One region of the Trinickia sp. LjRoot230 genome, then DNA from elsewhere that is predicted to be linked to it. Evidence: predicted binding sites of a transcription regulator. Region 1 holds the regulator's gene; each other region holds the start of a gene.
The links. The regulator LexA, encoded in region 1, represses DNA repair genes until DNA is damaged. The targets are predictions, from matches to a motif close to ACTGTATNNNNATACAGT.

Region 1 (7,331 bases):
GAGCATTGCGCAAAGCGCCGGGCTGCTGACCGACGTGGCCTGCGGCCGCTTTGAAGATGCGGCGCGTGAAATACTGCAAGAAGGCGTGGATTGGCTCGCCGAACGCGGTGTGAGTGCCCACGGGCATTTCGCGTTCGGACATCCGATCGATGAGATCGCTCGGCTGGCAGCCGACTTGAAAGTCGATCTTGTCGTGGTGGGGCACCGTACGCGTAGCGGCTTGTCGCGGTGGTGGATGGGGTCAGGCAATACGCTGTTGCTCGACCGTGTGTCATGCAGCATTTTGGTCGCTGTATCGGCGGCGCACGAGCAGGAACCGGTAGCGGCAGTGCCCGCTCAAGCTGGGGCAGGGGCCGGCACAGAGAGCTGACCGCGCGTTTTGCCGACGATGCCTTGCTTTCGGCTCACTGGTTCAAATTGACGCCAACGAGCTTCCATGAGAACCAGCCGTCGCGGTGCAGGATCACGCTATACGGGCGGCTTGCAGCGTCACGGCGGTAGGTCACGACAAACTCGTCGATTGCGCGATAACCCGCGGCAGCGCGCGGAGGCTGTGCCGGTGCTTGGGATTCGGCTTGCGCAGGCGGGGCGCCTTCCGAGCTAGACTGTGCTGTATCAGCCGGCGCCTGCTGTGCAGATGGCGGCGCCGGGGGTGTCTCGCCAGGTTCTCCGCGAGGCGGCATGCCGTCGAGCAGTGCCGCTACGCCGTCGGGTGTCGCATATGCGTCGACGAGCGGCCCGATCAGCGCCATGCCGACGAGCGCACCTAATGCAGCGAACGGATGGTCCCGCTTTTGGGCATCGATGCGCCGGGCCAACAGTTCGGTCACTTGTTGTTTTAAGCTGATCTGCAACGCAGGGTAATCGACATATCGATTGACCGTATCGGCATCGCGCGCATCGGCCGCACGCTTGAGCCGATCGAGCACAAGATAGGGCGACGCATAGGCGTACGCCACGATGGCAAAAATGACGACGGCCACCAACACCCCTGCCACGAGGGCGAAGGGATGGCGGCGTCCGGCACGTGGGTTGTCGTTTTTTATCATGGACCAGAGGCTTATTCCGATAGGGGCTAGCACCCCGGCTTTAGCCAAGGGTGGCGGGCCGCAAACCCGCTTTTTCCTCGTCGATACAGCGATCTATCATCCTGCATACCGCATCGATGGTTCCGACCAAAATGACGCGCGAAGCGCCATGGTACACGCGTACCGGTGCACGGCGTGCCGCCTCGGCATGCAAGGCGCTGTTGAGTGATACGCGCGCAAACGCGGGCATCGTCGCCGGTTGTGCAGGCAGCGCGGGTTCCGACGGGAATGCATCGATTGGCGGGCAAGCGATGAGGCTGCGCAGATGCCGCAGCCGGCCGAAGCGACGAAAAGGCATGAGGCGGGCAAGGCGATCCATGACGACTCCCGTGATATTCAAAATTCGGTTGGGCGAATGAGGCCGACGGCAATGCCTTCGAGCGCGAAATCCGCAGTGCCGGCCTTCACAAAGATGTTCTCGTAATCAGGGTTTTCGGCGATCAACTCGATGCCGTCGGACCGACGCTTCAGACGCTTGACGGTGACGTCGTCCCCGATGCGCGCGACGATGATTTGCCCGTCCTTCGCCTCGCTACGCTTTTGCACCGCGAGCAGATCGCCATCGAAGATGCCTGCGTCACGCATCGACAGCCCGCGCACCTTCAGCAGGTAGTCCGGTTTGCTCGAAAAAAGCGCCGGGTCGCACGCGTAGTGCTGCGAGATATGCTCCTGAGCCAGGATCGGGCTACCCGCTGCGACGCGCCCGACCAGCGGCAGCGACAACTGCATCAGCGCCGCGTGCGGCAATGTCAATTGTCGTGGCGCGTCCTCACCCGCCAGAAGCCGAATGCCGCGCGATGCGCCGGCCGCAAGCTCAATCGCCCCTTTACGCGCCAGCGCGCGCAGGTGTTCCTCCGCTGAATTGGCCGAGCTGAAGCCAAGCGCGGCCGCGATCTCCGCGCGGGTAGGCGGAAAGCCGCTGTGCTCGATCGATTGCCGGATCAAGTCGAAAACCTGCTGCTGTCGTGCTGTCAGTTTGATCATGGGCTCACTGTATGAATGAACAGGTGGCTGTATTTTTATACAGTATCGCCGCGATTTCAAGTAAACGTTGCGACCCTAGCCGTCTAGTTGCTCTTAGCAGTTTTTCGTATAAAAAAATGAATAATCATTCGTTTCAGATATAAGGCCTATTGGCTAGACTCGCCCGATCTTGGATAGAAACGCCGAACGGCGAAGGGGCTCGAATGAGCAAATGGGGAACGGGTTGGTCCGGCGCGCGTCGCTGGGCATTGCGCGTGTGGGAGATGAGCGCCGCAGCGGTGCTGGTGCTGGGGGCGACTGTGGCTGTGCCGGCGCTCGCGCAGACGACGCTTCTAAATGTCTCGTACGACCCGACGCGCGAGCTCTACCAGGAAATAGACAAAGCGTTTGCCGCGCAGTGGAAGGCGCAGACAGGCGAGTCGGTCGCAATCCGGCAATCGCACGGTGGCTCGGGCGCACAGGCGCGCTCGGTGCTCGATGGTCTGCAAGCCGATGTGGTGACCCTCGGGCTCGCCTACGACATCGACGTGCTCGCCGCGCGCGGCCTTATTGCGCCCGATTGGCAAAAACGTCTGCCCGATAACGCGACGCCTTATACGTCGACAATCGTATTCCTCGTGCGCCATGGCAACCCGAAGCACATCAAGGACTGGGACGATCTGGTCAAGCCTGGCGTGTCGATCGTCACGCCGAACCCCAAGACCTCGGGTGGCGCGCGCTGGAACTACCTGGCGGCTTGGGCCTTTGCGCTCAATCGGCCCGGCGGCGACGCGGCGCAGGCCAAGGCATTCGTCACCCAGCTTTATCGCAACGCCGGAGTGCTCGATTCAGGCGCGCGCGGCGCGACAACCAGCTTTGTCCAGCGAGGTTTGGGCGATGTGCTGATCGCATGGGAAAACGAGGCGTTCCTCGTGCAAAAAGAGTTCGGCGCCGACAAGTTCGACATCGTCGTGCCGTCGGCCAGCATTCTCGCCGAGCCGCCGGTTGCCGTCGTCGACCAAGTGGTTGCCAAACGCGGCACGCGCAAGCTGTCCGAAGCCTATTTGCGGTTCCTTTATAGCGATGAGGGGCAACGGATTGCCGCTCGCAACTTCTATCGCCCGCGTTCGACGAAGGTACCCGCTGAACTGACGGCGCGGTTTCCAAAGCTCAAGCTCTATACCGTCGATGCAACCTTCGGCGGGTGGACGCAAGCGCAAAAGACGCATTTTGCCGATGGCGGCGTTTTCGATTCGATCTATCAGCCGCATTGAACTAGCGGTTTGACATTCGCGCCGTAGCGCCACCCAACCCGGACTGAATCATGACGACGTTCGCTTTTCGCAAGCCCGGCGCGTTGCCAGGCTTCGGCATGACGCTGGGCCTCACGCTGACTTATCTGAGCCTGATCGTGCTGATCCCGCTTGCCGCCGTTTTTTTCAAGGCGGCCACGCTCGATAGCGCACGGTTTTTCGCGGCCGTCGCGTCACCGCGCGTGGTGGCCTCGTATCGGCTGACGTTCGGCGCCGCCGGCCTCGCTGCGCTGATCAACGGCGGGTTCGGCATGCTCGTGGCGTGGGTGCTCGTGCGTTATCGGTTTCCCGGCAAGCAGATCGTCGATGCGATCGTCGATCTGCCGTTCGCGCTGCCGACAGCCGTGGCGGGCATAGCGCTCGCCGCTGTCTACGCCGAAAACGGCTGGATCGGGCAGTGGCTCGTACCTCTCGGCATGAAGGTGGCATTCACGCCGCTCGGCGTGTTGGTTGCGATGACGTTCATCAGCTTGCCCTTCGTCGTGCGAACCGTTCAGCCGGTGCTCGCGGAGTTCGAAGCCGCTCAGGAAGAGGCCGCCGCTTGCCTGGGCGCCTCGCGCGTGCAGACGTTCGTGCGCGTGGTGCTCCCGGCGCTCGTGCCGGCACTGCTGACCGGCATCGCGCTGGCGTTTGCGCGCGCGCTTGGCGAATACGGTTCCATCATTTTCATCGCCGGCAATATCCCGATGAAGTCCGAAGTCACTTCGCTGATCATCATCACCAAGCTCGAGCAATACGACTATGCCGGTGCAACCGCGCTTGCTGTCGCGATGCTCGTTGCGTCGTTTGCGATCCTCTTGGCCATCAACGTGCTGCAGTGGCATTGGCAGCGTCGAACGAGTGGTTCGGGGCGCGGCCGCGCGAGGCCGGCCGCTGCGTCGGTGTCGCATGTAATCGCGCCAGGAGCGTCGCGATGAACCGACTCGCTGCCGTTGTCGAGCCGCTCCGTGTGCGGCGCCATCACACTCGAGCTACGCCTGATACGCGCGCGCTTGCGCTCGAACGGCGCCGCACCGGCATCCCGGCGCTCGCCGTGCGCTGGACGCTGATCGCCATCGCGCTGCTGTTTCTTGGGCTCTTTCTGGTGGTGCCGCTCGTCGCGGTGTTTGCGCAAGCGCTGAGCAAGGGCGTCGACTTTTACTTCGATGCGCTCGCGCAACCCGATGCCCGGGCCGCGATGGCACTCACGCTCGGCGTGGCGGCCATCGCGGTGCCGCTCAATCTCGTTTTTGGCCTCGCGGCGTCCTGGGCCATCGCAAAGTTCGAATTTCGAGGCCGTGCGTTGCTCACGACATTGATCGATCTGCCGTTTTCTGTTTCGCCGGTGATTTCCGGCGTGATCTACGTGCTGCTCTTTGGCGCGCAGGGCTGGCTCGGTCCCTGGCTTGCGCAACACGACGTGCAGATTGTGTTCGCGGTGCCCGGCATCGTGCTCGCCACTCTCTTCGTCACATTCCCATTCGTGGCGCGCGAGTTGATCCCGCTGATGCAGGCGCAAGGCAAGGAGGAAGAAGAGGCCGCGCGCGTGCTCGGCGCCTCCGGCTGGCAGATCTGGCGTCGCGTGACGCTGCCGAACATCAAATGGGGCGTGCTCTACGGCGTGATTCTTTGCAACGCGCGGGCCATGGGCGAGTTCGGTGCGGTGTCGGTTGTCTCGGGCCACATCCGGGGCATGACGGACACGATGCCGCTACACGTCGAAATTCTGTACAACGACTACAACTTCGCTGCCGCGTTCGCCGTGGCATCGCTGCTGGCGCTCATCGCGTTGGCGACGCTCGCCGTGAAATTTTTCGCCGAGCGCCGTCTGGCCTCGGCCACCGCTGCCGCCGCCGCAAGCGATGTGCTTCGATAACAAGGGACGCTCATGGGTATCACCGTTCGCAATCTGCAAAAACGCTTTGGCGCCTTCACCGCCCTCGACGGCATATCGTTGCAATTCGAGCGCGGCGAACTGGCCGCGCTGATCGGCCCGTCCGGTTGCGGCAAGACCACTTTGCTGCGTGTCATCGCCGGGCTGGAGGCCGCAGACGCGGGCGATATCGTGCTGAACGGCCGCAATGTGGCCGCGCTCGACGCACGCGAGCGGCAAGTCGGCTTCGTGTTCCAGCACTACGCGCTGTTTCGGCACATGACGGTGTTCGAGAACATTGCCTTCGGGCTGCGCGTGAAGTCGCGTCGCGAACGTCCGTCGGCAACCGCCATTCGCGCGAAGGTGCACGAGTTGCTCGAACTCATCCAGCTTCCGCAGTTGGGCGGGCGCTATCCGGTCGAACTGTCGGGCGGGCAACGGCAGCGCGTGGCGCTGGCGCGTGCGCTGGCGGTGGAGCCTTCCGTGCTGCTGCTCGACGAGCCGTTCGGCGCACTCGATGCGAAGGTGCGCAAAGAACTGCGCGATTGGCTCAGACGTCTTCACGACGAACTCGCGATCACCACGATCTTCGTCACGCACGATCAGGACGAGGCGTTGGATGTGGCCGATCGGATCGTCGTGCTGAATCACGGACGCATCGAGCAGGAGGGCAGCGCCGAGGAAGTCTACGAGCACCCGGCCACGCCGTTCGTCTACGCGTTTCTCGGCGGCGCGAACCGGGTACCGGGCAGCATCGAACCGCACGGCTTCGTGGCCAACGGCGACACGCTGCCGTTCGTGGCACCGGGGGCGCTGGCGGGTGCGTCGCCGGCTCAGGGCGCGGCGCTCGCTTATATTCGGCCGCATGATCTGCGCCTCTATCCGGGGGTGGCCCAGGCCCAGCGCGGCGACGGCGCGCAGGCCGACGTGCGCCGTGTCACTGTGCGCGGTGCATCGGTGCGCGTGGAGCTCGCGCTCGCCTGGGGACCGCTCGAGGCGGAATTGACTCGCAACGATTGGCGCGCGCTGGCACTCGCCGAAGGCGATCGCGTGACAGTCGTGCCCCGCACCGCCCGCGTATTTGGCGCACAATCGTCACGCTGACCACCGAGCACGCGCGTAGCGCTTATCGAACCCAAGAGGTGTCCATGAACTTCCAGCAACTGCGTTACGTGCGCGAAGCGGTCCGCCGCAATTTGAATCTGACCGAGGTGGCGAATGTTCTGTTCGCGTCGCAGTCGGGCGTGTCGAAGCAAATCAAAGACCTCGAAGACGAACTCGGCGTCGATATTTTCGTGCGCCGCGGCAAGCGCCTCACCGGTCTGACGGAACCGGGCAAGGCCGTTCATCGGTTGATTGAACGCATGCTGCTCGATGCGGAAAACCTTCGGCGGGTCGCGCGCCAATATGCGGATGAAGACACCGGGCACCTCGTCGTCGCCACGACGCATACGCAGGCGCGCTACGCATTGCCGCCCGTCATTCGTCAGTTCAAGGAAGCGTTTCCGAAGGTCCACCTGGCATTGCGCCAGGGCAGCCCGCGGCAGATCGGACAAATGCTGGCCGAAGGCGAGGCCGATATCGCGATCGCAACAGAGGGCCTCGACCGCTATACCGACATCGTGACGTTTCCATGCTACACGTGGCATCACGTGGTCGTGGTGCCGAAAGGGCACCCGCTCGTCGAGCGCGCAAATGTCACGCTCGAGGATGTCGCTGAATTTCCGATCATTACTTACGAGCGCGATATCACCGGCCGTTCGCATATCGATGAAGCTTTCGAGAAGACCGGCAGGCTGCCCGACGTCGTGCTGACCGCCATCGACGCCGATGTGATCAAAACCTACGTCGAGCTTGGCATGGGTATCGGGATCGTCGCGGCGATGGCCTACGATCCGAAGCGCGACAGCGAACTCGTCGCGCTCGATACGGCGCATCTGTTCGAGGCCAGCACGACGCGCGTCGGACTGCGCAAGGGCGCGATCTTGCGGGCGTACGCCTATCGGCTGATCGAGATGCTTGCGCCGCAACTGGCGGGAACCGACATCACGGGCCGTCTGCGCGAGGCGGCTTGAAGTAACCGGCTCGTGCGCATCAGGTCGGCGCGCCGCACGC
Region 2 (7,331 bases), 310 kb from region 1:
GGCCTCGGGTAGTTGGCGTCAAACCGCACGACCGGCCAGGGGTGAAGGATGCGAGCCTTGGGTATCCACTGCTTCGCAAGCCGTTGCATCTTCGCCCACGTGGTGTCGTCCTTCTGACTGCGGCGCCGTAGCGCCAACCTCCAGAGGTCAATCACGCGTGCGCGCAAGGCCCGCAGCGCAGCGAAGTTGGTCGGCACCGCGTGGTAGTTGAAGTACCCTTGGACCACGCGGCGTAACCAGTCCCCTTGCTCGGGAATCGACTGGTGCCATCTGTGCCGCAACTCATCCTTGATCCCCTTCAGCGCCGTGCGGAGTCGGTCGCTCCGCGTTTTGCGCATGAGCATGAACCTGCCGTCTCTAGCACGGCCGCTGATGTGGGTGAATCCGAGGAAGTTGAACGTCTCGGGTTTGCCCAGCCCTCGGCCGGCTCGGTTGCGGGCCGCAAAGCGCCCGAACTCGATCAGCCGGGTTTTCTCCGGGTGCACCGACAGCCCAAACTGCTCCAGTCGCTGTTGCATGGCCCGCCTGAACCGCTTCGCATCATGTGGTTTATCGAAACCAATCACGACGTCGTCGGCGTATCGGACGATCACGACGTTACCCTCGGCATGGCGCTTACGCCATTGATTTGCCCAGAGGTCGAAGACGTAGTGCAGGTAGATATTCGCCAGCAGCGGCGAGATGACAGACCCTTGCGGTGTCCCCTCGTCGGTGGGCTCGATCACCCCGTCTTCCATCGCTCCCGCCTTCAGCCATTTGCGGATCAGTCGAATCACGCGCTGGTCGCCTATGCGGTGCTCAACGAATCGGGTCAGCCAGTCGTGGTTGACCGTATCGAAGAACCTGCTGATGTCGGCGTCCAGTATCCAGCTCACGCTCGTGCGAGCGATTCCCGTTGCGAGTGCATCCAACGCATCGTGCTGGCTGCGTCGCGGACGAAAACCGTATGAGAAGCCCAGGAAGTCCGTCTCGTAGATCGCATTGAGGACCGCCACCAGCGCGCGCTGGACGATTTTGTCTTCCAGTGCGGCAATGCCCAGCGGTCGCTGTTTTCCATCCGCTTTCGGTATGTACCGCCTGCGACTGGGCAGCGCCCGATAAGCCTGCCGGTGGAGTCGGCCATGCAGGTCTTCGAGATTTCGATCCAGATCTAGCTCATAGTCGTGCCACGTCACGCCATCAACCCCGGCTGCCGCCTTCCGTTTCAGCCAGAAGAACGCCGTCGCCAGTAGGTCGAAGTCGATCAGGTGGAACAACGCCGTGAACCTCTCCTTCTTCCTTTGCCTTGCGGCTTGTCGCACACGGTCCAGCCTCTGGGACACGCTTATCCGGCTCTGCGTCCGGCGCATGCGCGACCAGCCCGTGTTCCCCTTGGCCCCGCCCCTTCGCTCCGCCGGCTCCGCGTCTGGTTGCCCGGATTTGTTCGCCAGCTTCTTCGCTACTATGGGCGAGTCCGACTTCTCCCATTCGTTCGTCATCGGCTTTGGCTCCTCACCTTCCCGATGCGGACCGCTCGACGACACCTCCGTCCGCGGCCAAATAGGAGATCTCCCGGTTCCCGCATAGAGATCGTACTGACATGCCAGGGTCTAAGACCGCGCCGAGTCCGCATGGCGCTTGCGATGGCGCGCCCCGCGGTATTGCCTTCCGCATACAGTAGTACGTCAGCACTCGGGAATGTATCCATTTCGTGGCTCGATGGCTGGCCTATCAGCACCCCTGTCAACGCTTCGCAGCCCGCCTCGCGGCTGACCACGCATGACTCGGGGACATCGTGAATCGCTAGTTCTTGCAATGTCGGGGACTTTCACCCCTTGATCTCTACCGGTCTCCCGGCGCACGTCGCGGTAGGAATGTCCATTACTGGACACCCCCCGCACAGATCCCGGCGTGCGCGATTCGCGCACCGGGCTCCTGCCTCGGGTAGTTGGCGTCAAACCGCACGACCGGCCAGGGGTGAAGGATGCGAGCCTTGGGTATCCACTGCTTCGCAAGCCGTTGCATCTTCGCCCACGTGGTGTCGTCCTTCTGACTGCGGCGCCGTAGCGCCAACCTCCAGAGGTCAATCACGCGTGCGCGCAAGGCCCGCAGCGCAGCGAAGTTGGTCGGCACCGCGTGGTAGTTGAAGTACCCTTGGACCACGCGGCGTAACCAGTCCCCTTGCTCGGGAATCGACTGGTGCCATCTGTGCCGCAACTCATCCTTGATCCCCTTCAGCGCCGTGCGGAGTCGGTCGCTCCGCGTTTTGCGCATGAGCATGAACCTGCCGTCTCTAGCACGGCCGCTGATGTGGGTGAATCCGAGGAAGTTGAACGTCTCGGGTTTGCCCAGCCCTCGGCCGGCTCGGTTGCGGGCCGCAAAGCGCCCGAACTCGATCAGCCGGGTTTTCTCCGGGTGCACCGACAGCCCAAACTGCTCCAGTCGCTGTTGCATGGCCCGCCTGAACCGCTTCGCATCATGTGGTTTATCGAAACCAATCACGACGTCGTCGGCGTATCGGACGATCACGACGTTACCCTCGGCATGGCGCTTACGCCATTGATTTGCCCAGAGGTCGAAGACGTAGTGCAGGTAGATATTCGCCAGCAGCGGCGAGATGACAGACCCTTGCGGTGTCCCCTCGTCGGTGGGCTCGATCACCCCGTCTTCCATCGCTCCCGCCTTCAGCCATTTGCGGATCAGTCGAATCACGCGCTGGTCGCCTATGCGGTGCTCAACGAATCGGGTCAGCCAGTCGTGGTTGACCGTATCGAAGAACCTGCTGATGTCGGCGTCCAGTATCCAGCTCACGCTCGTGCGAGCGATTCCCGTTGCGAGTGCATCCAACGCATCGTGCTGGCTGCGTCGCGGACGAAAACCGTATGAGAAGCCCAGGAAGTCCGTCTCGTAGATCGCATTGAGGACCGCCACCAGCGCGCGCTGGACGATTTTGTCTTCCAGTGCGGCAATGCCCAGCGGTCGCTGTTTTCCATCCGCTTTCGGTATGTACCGCCTGCGACTGGGCAGCGCCCGATAAGCCTGCCGGTGGAGTCGGCCATGCAGGTCTTCGAGATTTCGATCCAGATCTAGCTCATAGTCGTGCCACGTCACGCCATCAACCCCGGCTGCCGCCTTCCGTTTCAGCCAGAAGAACGCCGTCGCCAGTAGGTCGAAGTCGATCAGGTGGAACAACGCCGTGAACCTCTCCTTCTTCCTTTGCCTTGCGGCTTGTCGCACACGGTCCAGCCTCTGGGACACGCTTATCCGGCTCTGCGTCCGGCGCATGCGCGACCAGCCCGTGTTCCCCTTGGCCCCGCCCCTTCGCTCCGCCGGCTCCGCGTCTGGTTGCCCGGATTTGTTCGCCAGCTTCTTCGCTACTATGGGCGAGTCCGACTTCTCCCATTCGTTCGTCATCGGCTTTGGCTCCTCACCTTCCCGATGCGGACCGCTCGACGACACCTCCGTCCGCGGCCAAATAGGAGATCTCCCGGTTCCCGCATAGAGATCGTACTGACATGCCAGGGTCTAAGACCGCGCCGAGTCCGCATGGCGCTTGCGATGGCGCGCCCCGCGGTATTGCCTTCCGCATACAGTAGTACGTCAGCACTCGGGAATGTATCCATTTCGTGGCTCGATGGCTGGCCTATCAGCACCCCTGTCAACGCTTCGCAGCCCGCCTCGCGGCTGACCACGCATGACTCGGGGACATCGTGAATCGCTAGTTCTTGCAATGTCGGGGACTTTCACCCCTTGATCTCTACCGGTCTCCCGGCGCACACTGTACAAATATACAGCTAATGAACGTCCGTGCCGAACGCCATTTCTTCTCCCAACGCCCCCTACTACCTGCTGAATTTCGAGCGCGCGCTCGCGTGGATATCCGAACGCTACAACGATCTTTTCGATGCGCTCGAGCGCGCGTTTCTGATCGAATTCGGCCGTCTGCCGCTAGTGTCACGCGCGCTGCTCGTGCGTATGCTGATGCGCAAGGGCCCGCATTTTCGCGCGAGCAAACTGCGCTACGACGAAATCGGTTGCCCGTTGCAAGCTGCGGCGCCTTTGGTGTCGCTAGGCTGGGTGAACGCGGACACTGCCTTGACGATCGAAGAGTTGTTTCCGCTTGTGACGCGCGCCGAACTGTCAACCCTATTTGGCGACGCCGCGGTACGCAAGCATTGCCGTAAGCCGGAACTGCTCGATGTGCTGCGCGCAACGTATGGGACGGAGGCGCGTCCATATCGGGGCTGGAACACCACAGCCGCAACGCCCGAACGCGTACTGCAAGTGACGATCGCGCCGCTTTGCGACCGACTGCGGCTGATGTTTTTCGGCAATCTGCAGCAGGACTGGTCGGAGTTCGTGTTGGCCGATCTTGGTTTGTTGCGCTACGAGACGGTCGCATTTTCGCAATCGGCCCGCGCGTTTCAGCGGCGCGCGGATATCGATGCCTATCTTTCGCTGCAAGCGTGTCGTGAAGCATTTGATGCATTGATTGCAGGCGATGTGCTCGATGAATCGGCGTTCCTGCGCACACTTTCCGAAGCCGCCGTTACGATTCGCATCGAGAATGCATGGATCGAGATGCGTCGTGCGAAGCTGCTCTATCGCATCGGTTATCGTGCCGAACAACAGCAGGATTGGGACCTCGCACTCGAGATCTACGCGCAGTGCCGATGGCCCGAGGCGCGCTATCGACGCATACGTGTGCTTGAGCGCGGCGGCCGCTACGGTGAGGCATTCACGCTGGGCTTGCAAGTGGGCGGCGAACCGGCAAGCGAGGCCGAGCATCAGCGCGTCATGCGTATGTTGTCCCGGCTCGCGCGGCGGCTCGGCGAGCCAATCGCACGCCGTCCGCCATCGCCAGCGATCGAGCGTGCCGCACTCGTGCTTGCCCGGCCGGCCGAGCCTACGTCGGTCGAACATGTCGTCCGCGCACATCTGCATACGCCACATGCACCGGCGTATTACGTCGAAAATGCGTTGATCAATTCGCTGTTCGGCTTGCTGTGTTGGGACGCAGTGTTTGAGCCGGTGCAAGGTGCCTTCTTTCATCCGTTTCAGCGCGGCCCTGCCGATCTACACGCGCCCGACTTCCACACGCGACGAGCCGAACCTTTCGAACGCTGTCTGGCGCAACTCGATACGGGCGCTTATCGCGACACGATCATTCACCACCTGCACGAGAAGGCCGGCATGCAGTCGCCCTTCGTTTTCTGGGGTGTGTTGAACGACGAGCTCGTTACACTCGCGCTAGCGTGTCTGCCCGCCGCACACCTGAAGCTCTGGTTCATTCGCTTGCTCGACGACATCCGATCGAACCGATCGGGGCTCCCCGATCTGATCCGGTTCTGGCCCGATGAGCGCCGCTATGAACTGATCGAAGTGAAGGGCCCGGGCGACCGGCTGCAGGACAATCAAATTCGTTGGCTCTCTTACTGCGCGCAGCATGGCATGCCGACGCGGGTAGTCGATGTGCGATGGGCTGACGACGCAGCAGATGCGTTGACGGGAGCGAGCGCATGAGCTACGTCGTCGCGGTGCGCGCGCTGTGCGAGTTCACGGCGAAACGTGGCGATCTCGATTTGCGCTTCACGCCTGCACCGAGCGCGCTTGAAGGCATCGCCGGGCACGCGACTGTGGCAGCCCGGCGCGGCGCCGGCCGCGAAGCCGAGATTGCACTCACCGGCACCTATGGCGAGCTTACCGTGCGCGGGCGTGCCGACGGCTACGACGCGACGCAAAACCGCCTCGAAGAAGTGAAGACCTATCGCGGCGAACTCGATGCGATGCCCGACAATCATCGCGCGTTGCATTGGGCGCAGGCATTCATCTACGGGCATTTGCTTTGTCAAACGCGACTGCTCGAACGGATTTGCGTTGCGCTCGTGTATTTCGATGTGGCAAGCCATCACGAAACGGTGATCGAAAAAACGTGCGACGCGGTATGGCTCGAATCGTTTTTTACTCAGCAGTGCGACCGATTCATCGACTGGTCGCGACAAGAGCAAGCGCACCGCGATGCGCGCACAGTGGCGTTGCGTGCACTGGCGTTTGCTCATCCGACCTATCGCAGCGGTCAGCGCGAGTTGGCGGTCGCAGTGTATCGAGCCGCACGCGACGGGCGAGCGCTTTTGGCACAGGCGCCAACCGGCATCGGCAAAACGCTCGCGACGATTTTCCCGGCACTCAAAGCGTGCGGCGAACAACATGTCGAGCGCATCTTTTTTCTGACGGCGAAAACGCCCGGCCGCGCGTTGGCGTTGGAGGCCATTCAAACACTGCATGAGCGTGGAGGCGGATTGCCGCTGCGCACGCTCGAACTCGTAGCACGCGACAAGGCATGCGAGCATCCGGCACTCGCCTGCCACGGCGATTCGTGCCCGCTTGCACGCGGCTTTTACGACCGACTGGCCGCGGCGCGCGGCGCGGCGCTGAATGAGCGACAACTCGATCGCCCCACCGTGCGCAACATCGCCCTCGCCCACGATGTCTGCCCGTATTACCTCGCTCAAGAATTGGCGCGATGGAGTGACGTGGTCGTTTGCGACTACAACTATTACTACGATGGCAGCGCGTTGCTCTACGCGTTGACGCGGGCCAATCAATGGCGCGTGGCGGTGCTTGTCGACGAGGCGCACAACCTGCTCGATCGCGGCCGCAAAATGTATACGGCAGCGCTCGATCTGCCTGCCTTGCGGCGAGCACTGACGACGGCGCCGGACACACTCAGAAAACCGTTGCAACGTCTACAACGTGTATGGAGTGCGCTGACGCGTGATCAAGCGCAACGCTATCAAGTGCATGAACGAATCGAACCGCGGTTACTTGCTGCTGCACAGAATGTGACGAGCGCCGTCACTGATCGGCTCGCGGAGGATCCATCCGCGATCGACGAACCGTTGCTGCGCTTTTTTTTCGATACGCTGCAATTCGTTACGTTGGCAGAGCAATTCGGCGATCACTCGATCTTCGATGTAACGCTTGGGGCGCATGAGGACGTGCACCCGCAGCGCTCGAAGCCGATATCCACGCTATGCATACGTAATGTCATTCCTGGTGCGTTCCTCGCACAACGACATGCGGCAGCCCATACGACCGTCATGTTTTCCGGCACGCTGAGCCCGGCGCACTTTTATCGGGACACGCTGGGCCTGCCCGCATCGACGGACCATATCGAAGTGGACGGTCCATTCCGGCCAGAGCAATTGAGCGTGCATGTGGCCGCTCATGTATCGACGCGCTGGCGCGATCGCGAGCGTTCGCTTGCGCCGATCGCCGAACTCATTGCGGCGCAGTATGCGGCGACCCCCGGCAATTACTTAGCATTCCTTAGCAGTTTCGATTATCTCGAG
Region 3 (7,331 bases), 870 kb from region 1:
GCTACGAATGTCGGCTTCGCCGAGTCATCCGTTCGAACCGCAGGGTCATCAAAAGCGCCACGCTCGCGAGCCCAGTTGCAAGCCCCCACCAAAGCCCGCGCGCGCCGAGACCGGCATGAAACGCCAACAGATAGCCGGTCGGAAAACCCACGCCCCAATAACCAAACGCCGCGGCCAGCATCGGAATGCGCGTGTCTTTCAGGCCACGCAGGCAGCCGGAGCCGACCGCCTGCATTCCGTCGACGATTTGAAATACCGCCGCTACGCCGAGCAACGATGCGGCGATACGGATGGTCTGCGCATTGGCTGGATCGTCCAGATGCAGATAGATCCCGACGATCGCGTGCGGCGCGACGACGAGTACGAGGCCGGACAGCGACATGAAGGCGACGCCGAGCCCGAGCGCGACGAAGCCGGCATGGCGCGCCGCCAGCGGTTGCCCGGCGCCCATCCAATAGCCCACGCGCACGTTGGCGGCTTGTCCGATCGCGAGCGGGACCATGAACGAGACCGATGCGACGTTCAATGCGATCTGGTGCGCGGCAAGCTGGGCTTCGCCGAGCAGGCCGATCATCAGGCCGGTGCCGAGAAAGAGCGTCGACTCGACGCCGTATGTGATTGCAACCGGCCAACCGATGCCAAACAGCTCGCTGATCAGCGGGACGTTCGGGCGGGCTGCCGCAACGAAATGCCGATAGCGCTTGCGGCCATGCAAGAGCGCGACCAGGGCGATGGCCGTGAGCCAGACCGTGATCGTGGTCGCGGTGGCAGATCCGAGGAGCCCGAGCCTGGGCAGGCCGTAGGCACCGTGAATCAGTCCGTAGTTGAGTACCGCGTTGACGCCGACGCTCGCAATCGAGATCCACAGCAGCCGCTTCGCCGCGCCGATGGCCGGCAAGAACGCACGCATCATGCCGATGCCGATCAGGCTGCCGAGCGCGGCCCAGCGCAGCACGCCGGTATAGGCGCCGACGTCGCGCGCGAGGGCACTGGGTTCACCGAATGCGAGCAGGATCGGCTGCGAGAATGACAGTACCGCGAACGCCGGCACGGCGAGCAGTGCGGAGAGCAGCAGCCCGGTCCAGTAAATGTGCGGCACACGGTGTTCGGCCTGTGCGCCGCGCGCGTTCGCGACCGTGACGCTGACCGAGCTCAGGATGCCTTGCAGCAGTGTGACGATGACGAAGAAGAGGCCCGCGCCGAGGCCGCCCGCTGCGAGCGCATCGGCGCCCAGCGAGCCGAGCAGGATCGTATCGGTTACGCCCATCGCCATTTGCGAAAGCTGCGAGATGGCGAGCGGCGCAGCGAGCCTCGCCGTTTCGGCGGCGTGGCGCGAGAAGGTAGGCGGCGCATTCGCCGCGTGCGAGAGACCGGGTTGTGGCATGGCTGAACGAAGCGGAGGCCTCGCGTAGGGTGTTTGGCGCCAGTGCGACAGGACGATGCCTGCGCGATGGCCCTTTTTATCGGAAAGCAAGAGGAGCAGCTTATTGCCTGGCGGCGCGCCTGTCGATGGACGGCTTTGTCCGCGACCGCGGTGCGATGCTCAGACGGCTTCGTGAACCGCGATGCGGGTGTCACCGAACATCACCACCTGGCCCGCGCGGACTTTGCAGGTCTTGCGCAGCTCGACATGCCCATCGACGGTAACGGCACCTCCGGCGACGAGCGCTTTGGCTGACCCGCCGCTGTCGGCGAGGCCGGTCAGCTTGAGCAGATTGTGCAATTCGACGTACTCGCCCGTCAGCGTGAAATTGAGATTGGCCATGGCCAGATGTGCGAGGCGGTTGAACGAAGGAGGGCACGCATCTTAAGCCATGCGGCCGGCCGCGGGAATAGGCCGAACGCTTTACTTGCGGGCAGACAGTGTATGGATATACAGTATGCATCGCCGCGCCACCCGCGTGAACTCTCGATTTTCAGTTCGGATTTGTCGTGCTTTCGTCCCCTGTTGCGCTTAAACGTCCATCGCCGGACGCCACCTATCTCGACAAACTCAACGACGCGCAGCGCGCGGCCGTGGAATACGGCGTGGGCGAAAACATCGGCCGCAGCGGGCCGCTGCTTGTGATTGCCGGTGCCGGCTCCGGCAAAACGAATACGCTCGCGCACCGGGTGGCCCATCTCGTGGTCAAGGGCGTCGATCCGCGGCGCATCATGTTGCTGACATTCTCGCGCCGAGCGGCGCAGGAAATGACCCGGCGCGCAACGCGCATTGCCGGCGCGGCGCTGGCGTCGCGCGCGGATTTCGCCCAGGCGCTCACGTGGTCGGGCACGTTTCACGGCATTGGCGCGCGCCTGCTGCGCGAGTATGCGGAGCGCATCGGCCTGACGCCTGCCTTTACGATCCACGATCGCGAGGATTGCGCCGACTTGATTAACGTCGTCCGGCATGACTTGGGCCTATCGGCAAAAGCGCGCCGGTTTCCGACCAAGGGGACGTGTCTTGCGGTCTATTCGCGCGTCGTCAACACCGGCGACGCACTGGCCGATGTGCTGGATGCGGCGTTCCCGTGGTGCCGCGAATGGGAGGCAGAATTGCGGCGTCTGTTTAGCGGCTACGTGGCTGCGAAGCAAACGCAAAACGTGCTCGATTACGACGATCTGCTGCTGTATTGGGCGCGCATGGCTGCGGAGCCGGCCATTGCCGCCGACCTCTCGGCGCGTTTCGATCACGTGCTAGTCGACGAGTATCAGGACACCAACCGCTTGCAGGCGTCGATCCTGCTCGCCATGAAGCCGGATGGGCAGGGGCTGACGGTTGTCGGGGACGACGCGCAGTCCATCTACTCGTTTCGCGGCGCGACGGTGCGCAATATTCTCGATTTTCCGGCGCACTTCACGCCGCAAGCGCACCGCGTGACGCTCGAGCGCAACTACCGCTCGACGGTGCCGATCCTGGCTGCCTCGAACGCGGTGATCGGGCTTGCATCGGAGCGCTTCACCAAAGACCTATGGAGCGATCGGGCGTCGCACCAGCGCCCGCATCTGGTGAATGTCGCTGACGAGTTGGAGCAGGCGCGTTACGTCGTCGAGCAGGTGTTGTCGGCGCGGGAGGCCGGGGTCAAGCTCAAAGCGCAGGCCGCGCTTTTTCGGGCGGCTCACCATAGCGCAGCGCTCGAAATCGAGCTGACGCGACGTAACGTGCCCTTCGTGAAATTCGGGGGGCTGAAGTTTCTCGATTCGAGCCACGTGAAGGACGTGCTGGCCGTGCTGCGCTGGGCGCAGAACCGGCGCGACCGCATGGCGGGATTCCGCGTCGCGCAATTGCTGCCGGGCGTGGGGCCCGCGACGGCCGCGCGGCTGCTCGACGAAGCCGCGCCGGCGCCCGATTTCGCGCATGCTCTGGCTGCCTTCGCGCCGCCGGCGCGGGCTGCGGCCGACTGGGCGTCATTCGTCGCGCTGATGGCCGATCTGGCTGGCGCCCGCACGCCTTGGCCCGCCGAATTCGAGCAGGTGCGGCGCTGGTACGAGCCGCATCTCGAGCGCGAGCACGACGATGCGGCGATGCGCCATGCCGATATCTTGCAAATGGAGAGCCTAGCTGCGACGTATGCGTCGCGAGAGCGCTTTTTGACTGAACTGACGCTCGATCCGCCCGATGCGACGAGCGGCGAAGCGGGCGCGCCGCTCGTCGACGAGGACTACCTGATCCTTTCGACGATCCATTCGGCGAAGGGCCAGGAATGGCGCAACGTGTTCGTATTGAACGGCGTGGACGGCTGCATTCCTTCCGATCTCGGGGCGGGCACGCAAAGCGAACTCGATGAAGAGCGTCGGCTCCTTTACGTCGCGATGACGCGTGCGAAGGACGATCTGCACATCGTTGTGCCGCAGCGTTTTTACGTGCATAACCAGGCGCAGCATGGCGATCGCCATGTGTTCGCATCGCGCACGCGTTTTATCCCCGCGCAATTGCTGCCGCATTTTCAGATTGAAGCTTGGCCCGCCGCTGTGCCGCCCGCTGCGCCGAGCGAGGCCGGCCGCGCTGCGGCGGCCAAGGCGCGCGTCGATATCGCCGCGCAACTCAAGAAAATGTGGGATTGACGAACGAAGCTATACGGCGGGCCGCATCGAGCCTCACCGTTGCCTGCGTTGCTCGGGGCGCGGCTGCGATGCCGTGGCGGGCACCATGAAGATGCTGCGCAGCCACGTGGCGAGGCGAGAGAAGATGTCGTAGGGTTCTTCGACGAAAATTTCGGGCTTGAGCAGCCGCAAGAACTCCATGATCTGCTGGGCTTCCTGCTTTTGAAACGAGCCATGGGCGAGCCCGAGCTTGAGCAAGCCGCGCAGCTCGCCGAGCTTCTCGCGCGCGGTGCTGCCGACGCTCGTTTCGCAGGCGATCTTCGCTTCGTAGACGCGCTGGCGCAGCGATTCGGCAAGACGCCAGGCCGGCGTTTGCATCTTTTCCTCTAGCGCTTGAATGTCTCGCGCTGACGACTTGAATTGTGCCGCCAGCGGGTCGAGAAGGGCGGCGTCGCCACCGGCTTCCTTGACGATGGCAGCAGCCCAGTCGCGGCACGCCTTCGCGAGTTCGTCGGAGGTCCACTGCGACCGGTACGCGAACGCGAACCCGTGCTCCTCGGCCTGTTGCACGAGGATCGCCACGACATCGGGAAACTCCTTGTCCAGCGTGCGCTTGGCCCACGCGTACTGGCCGCCTTGCAGCATGCGCTGTACCGCGTGCTCGGTGAGCGGCACCATGTTGTCGAGCAGCTTGGCGCGCAGGAAGTCTTCGAACGAGGGCGTCGCGAACTGCGGATCGAGCTTGAGCGATACGCGCACGAAGGCTTCGAAGTCCTTGTGCAGCGAGGCGACGGTCTCATCTCGAAGAGAAAGGGTGATCTGGCCCATGGCGTGTCCTGATGGCTCGTGCATGCGCTCGCCGCGCCGCGTAAGGCGACGCGCGGAGCAGCGGCAGCACCCGCCGGCGACCAATCAGGCAGCCAGGTGGCGCTTCGCGATGCATGAAAAGGCATCGCGTCGATGTCTCGGATGGGGGCGGCGACGGCGGTGGCGATCTTATATCGCGTCGCTAACCTCGCTGGCCAGCCCATGCATTTCGTCTGTTTATCGGCTGCGCGGGGCGGAACTTGAGGACGATTTTTGCACCGCGTCAGTGCGCGACGAGCCACTGCCAGGTGAAGAAGACGGCCATCCCGGCCGCGATGGTCAACAGCGGCCGGCGTGTGAGAGCGGAAACGGCACACGCGGCGAGCGCGCCGATGAGCTGCGGGTTGCGCCAAGTCAGCTCAGGCCCGCCGCCGTGAGGGGCCACGGCCATCGGAACGATGATTGCCGTGAGCACGGTGACGGGTACGAAGCCGAGCGCCATACGCACGAGCGGCGGGAAGACGACGCGCTCGCCCAGCACAAAGACTGCCGCGCGAATGAGGCAGGTAATCAGCGCCATGCCCACGATCAGAACGACGTAGTTCATTGCGTGGCCCTCGCTTGCTCCCGGCGGGCTGCCCAGGGCTTGGAAAGGACAAGGCCGACGGCCACGCCGCCCGCCACGGCTGCCAGCAAGCCGAGCTTGTAGGGCCACGCGGCGCAGAGCATCGCGAGCAGGCCTGCCGTCGCGGCTGCGGCGACGTAGCGCAGTGCGACGAGTTGCGGCACAACGATCGCGATGAACGTCGCCACCATGGCGAAGTCGAGCCCCAGCGACTGCAAACTCGGAAAAGCCGCGCCGAAAACGAGGCCGGCAAGCGTCCAGATCTGCCAGTTGACGTACATCGCCACACCCGAACCGAGAAAATAGTGGGGGCCGATGGCGCCGGGTGGTGCGTGGCGGTAGTGCGAATAGGCCACGGCGAACACCTCGTCGGTCAAGAGTGCGGCCAGCGTCCATCGCCAGCGGGCGGGCAGGTGCGCGACGTACGGCGCGAGCGTGGCGCTGTAGAGCAGATGACGAACGTTGACGACGCAAGTCGTGGCCCATACGACGACGAACCCGGCGTGCCCTGCGATGAGCCCGAGCGCAATGAACTGGGCCGAGCCGGCGAACACCGCGAGCGACATCAACTGGCCCTGCCAGAGATGGAGCGGGCCCGACGTGACGAGCGTGCCGAAGATGACACCGAACGGCGCGCCGCCCACCATCATCGGGATCGTGTCGCGTGCGCCGTCGGCAAATTCGTTGAGCGAAGTGCGCGAATTCAAGGCAGGTTCCTCCTATGGCAGACGAGGATACCGGCGCGTGTGCGCAACGGGCTTGTACGTTCTTGCGCGTGGAGAGGACGAACAAGGACGAATGTGGAAAGCGGATGCTGCCGAGCGAAGCGCGCGAGGCGTGCGAACCGGTTAGCTGGTCTGCCAGCGGCCAGGCGGCACGCCGAACATGCGGCGAAAGTGCCGCGTGAAATGGCTTTGATCGGTAAAGCCGCTCGCGGCTGCGACGTCGGTAACGGGTACGCCCGCCCGCAGCGGGCCCAGCGCACGCTGCAAGCGCAGCTGGTTACGCCAGGCGTGCGGGGGCAGGCCGGTCGTGCGCGCGAACAGCCGTGCGGCGTGGAAGGCCGAGAGGCCAACGACGCTAGCGAGCTCGGTCAGCGTGACAGGTTCGGCGAGGTCTGCACCCAAGCGCGCTTTCATAGCCGCCACACGCGGCGGATCGGCCGCGCGCTGGACGCCGGCCGGCTGCACCCGTGCGTGACGCGCGATCAGCAGTGAAAGCGCTTCGACGAGCGCTGTTTCTGCCATCAGCGCGTCGGCGCCCGGCGCATCGGCGCCCGGCACGTCGGCGCCTGTTTCGAGCAGTCGATGCGCGCGGCCGATACGTTCGGAGAGATCGGGGTCGGAAATGGGTTCCACGGGGAACCATGGCATCGCCTGCGGCTTGCCGGCCATATCGGCGGCCAGCCGATGGACGTAGTCGACGGGGACGTAGAGCACGCGGTAGCGCCAGCCTGCTTCGATCGCGCGTGAGCCCGTATGGACTTCGCCGGGATTGATGATCGGTACCGAGCCTGGCTCGGCAACATGGCGCCCGCCCCGGTACGTGTAGGCTTCCGCACCCGCTTCGATCATGGGGACGGTATAGGCCTCGTGCCAGTGCGGCGCGAACGCGTGCTCGCGATACTCGGCCGTCAGCATATCGGCGTCCGGTAGGAGCGGCGTGCGCCAGTAGCGGGCGCAATCGCGAAAGCGTGGCGCGTTCATGATCGTGTGGATGGGGGCGAAAACCTGGCAGGAACGACGAGACCGACCTAAACGGTACCATAGGCAGGGCCCGGTCATCTGGTCGATACGCCGATCGAAAAAAGCGGCCGATAAAACAGAAGGCCCGTCAATGCTGACGGGCCTTTCACGTGTTTGGCTCCCCGACCTGG

Region 2: a site for LexA is predicted at 3,757-3,774, ahead of ACSQ20_RS08815 (VRR-NUC domain-containing protein). Genes of this name have one in related genera too.
Region 3: a site for LexA is predicted at 1,863-1,880, ahead of ACSQ20_RS13990 (ATP-dependent helicase). Genes of this name have one in related genera too.

The regions. Positions count from the first base shown of each region.
Region 1 is NZ_CAXUQX020000001.1:2,196,305-2,203,635, reverse strand. Features, by position in the region: gene ACSQ20_RS10300 (universal stress protein) at 1-370, shown strand, start outside; gene ACSQ20_RS10295 (DUF2939 domain-containing protein) at 405-1,049, opposite strand; gene ACSQ20_RS10290 (hypothetical protein) at 1,090-1,407, opposite strand; gene lexA (transcriptional repressor LexA) at 1,425-2,072, opposite strand; gene ACSQ20_RS10280 (sulfate ABC transporter substrate-binding protein) at 2,336-3,325, shown strand; gene cysT (sulfate ABC transporter permease subunit CysT) at 3,376-4,281, shown strand; gene cysW (sulfate ABC transporter permease subunit CysW) at 4,278-5,219, shown strand; gene ACSQ20_RS10265 (sulfate/molybdate ABC transporter ATP-binding protein) at 5,232-6,320, shown strand; gene ACSQ20_RS10260 (CysB family HTH-type transcriptional regulator) at 6,365-7,291, shown strand.
Region 2 is NZ_CAXUQX020000001.1:1,882,974-1,890,304, reverse strand. Features, by position in the region: gene ltrA (group II intron reverse transcriptase/maturase) at 1-1,478, opposite strand, end outside; gene ltrA (group II intron reverse transcriptase/maturase) at 1,861-3,393, opposite strand; gene ACSQ20_RS08815 (VRR-NUC domain-containing protein) at 3,787-5,502, shown strand; gene ACSQ20_RS08810 (helicase C-terminal domain-containing protein) at 5,499-7,331, shown strand, end outside.
Region 3 is NZ_CAXUQX020000001.1:3,071,045-3,078,375, reverse strand. Features, by position in the region: gene ACSQ20_RS14000 (MATE family efflux transporter) at 2-1,384, opposite strand; gene ACSQ20_RS13995 (RNA-binding S4 domain-containing protein) at 1,544-1,765, opposite strand; gene ACSQ20_RS13990 (ATP-dependent helicase) at 1,933-4,044, shown strand; gene ACSQ20_RS13985 (DUF4088 family protein) at 4,078-4,851, opposite strand; gene ACSQ20_RS13980 (AzlD domain-containing protein) at 5,114-5,437, opposite strand; gene ACSQ20_RS13975 (AzlC family ABC transporter permease) at 5,434-6,105, opposite strand; gene ACSQ20_RS13970 (AraC family transcriptional regulator) at 6,304-7,161, opposite strand; tRNA gene ACSQ20_RS13965 (tRNA-Asn) at 7,316-7,331, opposite strand, start outside.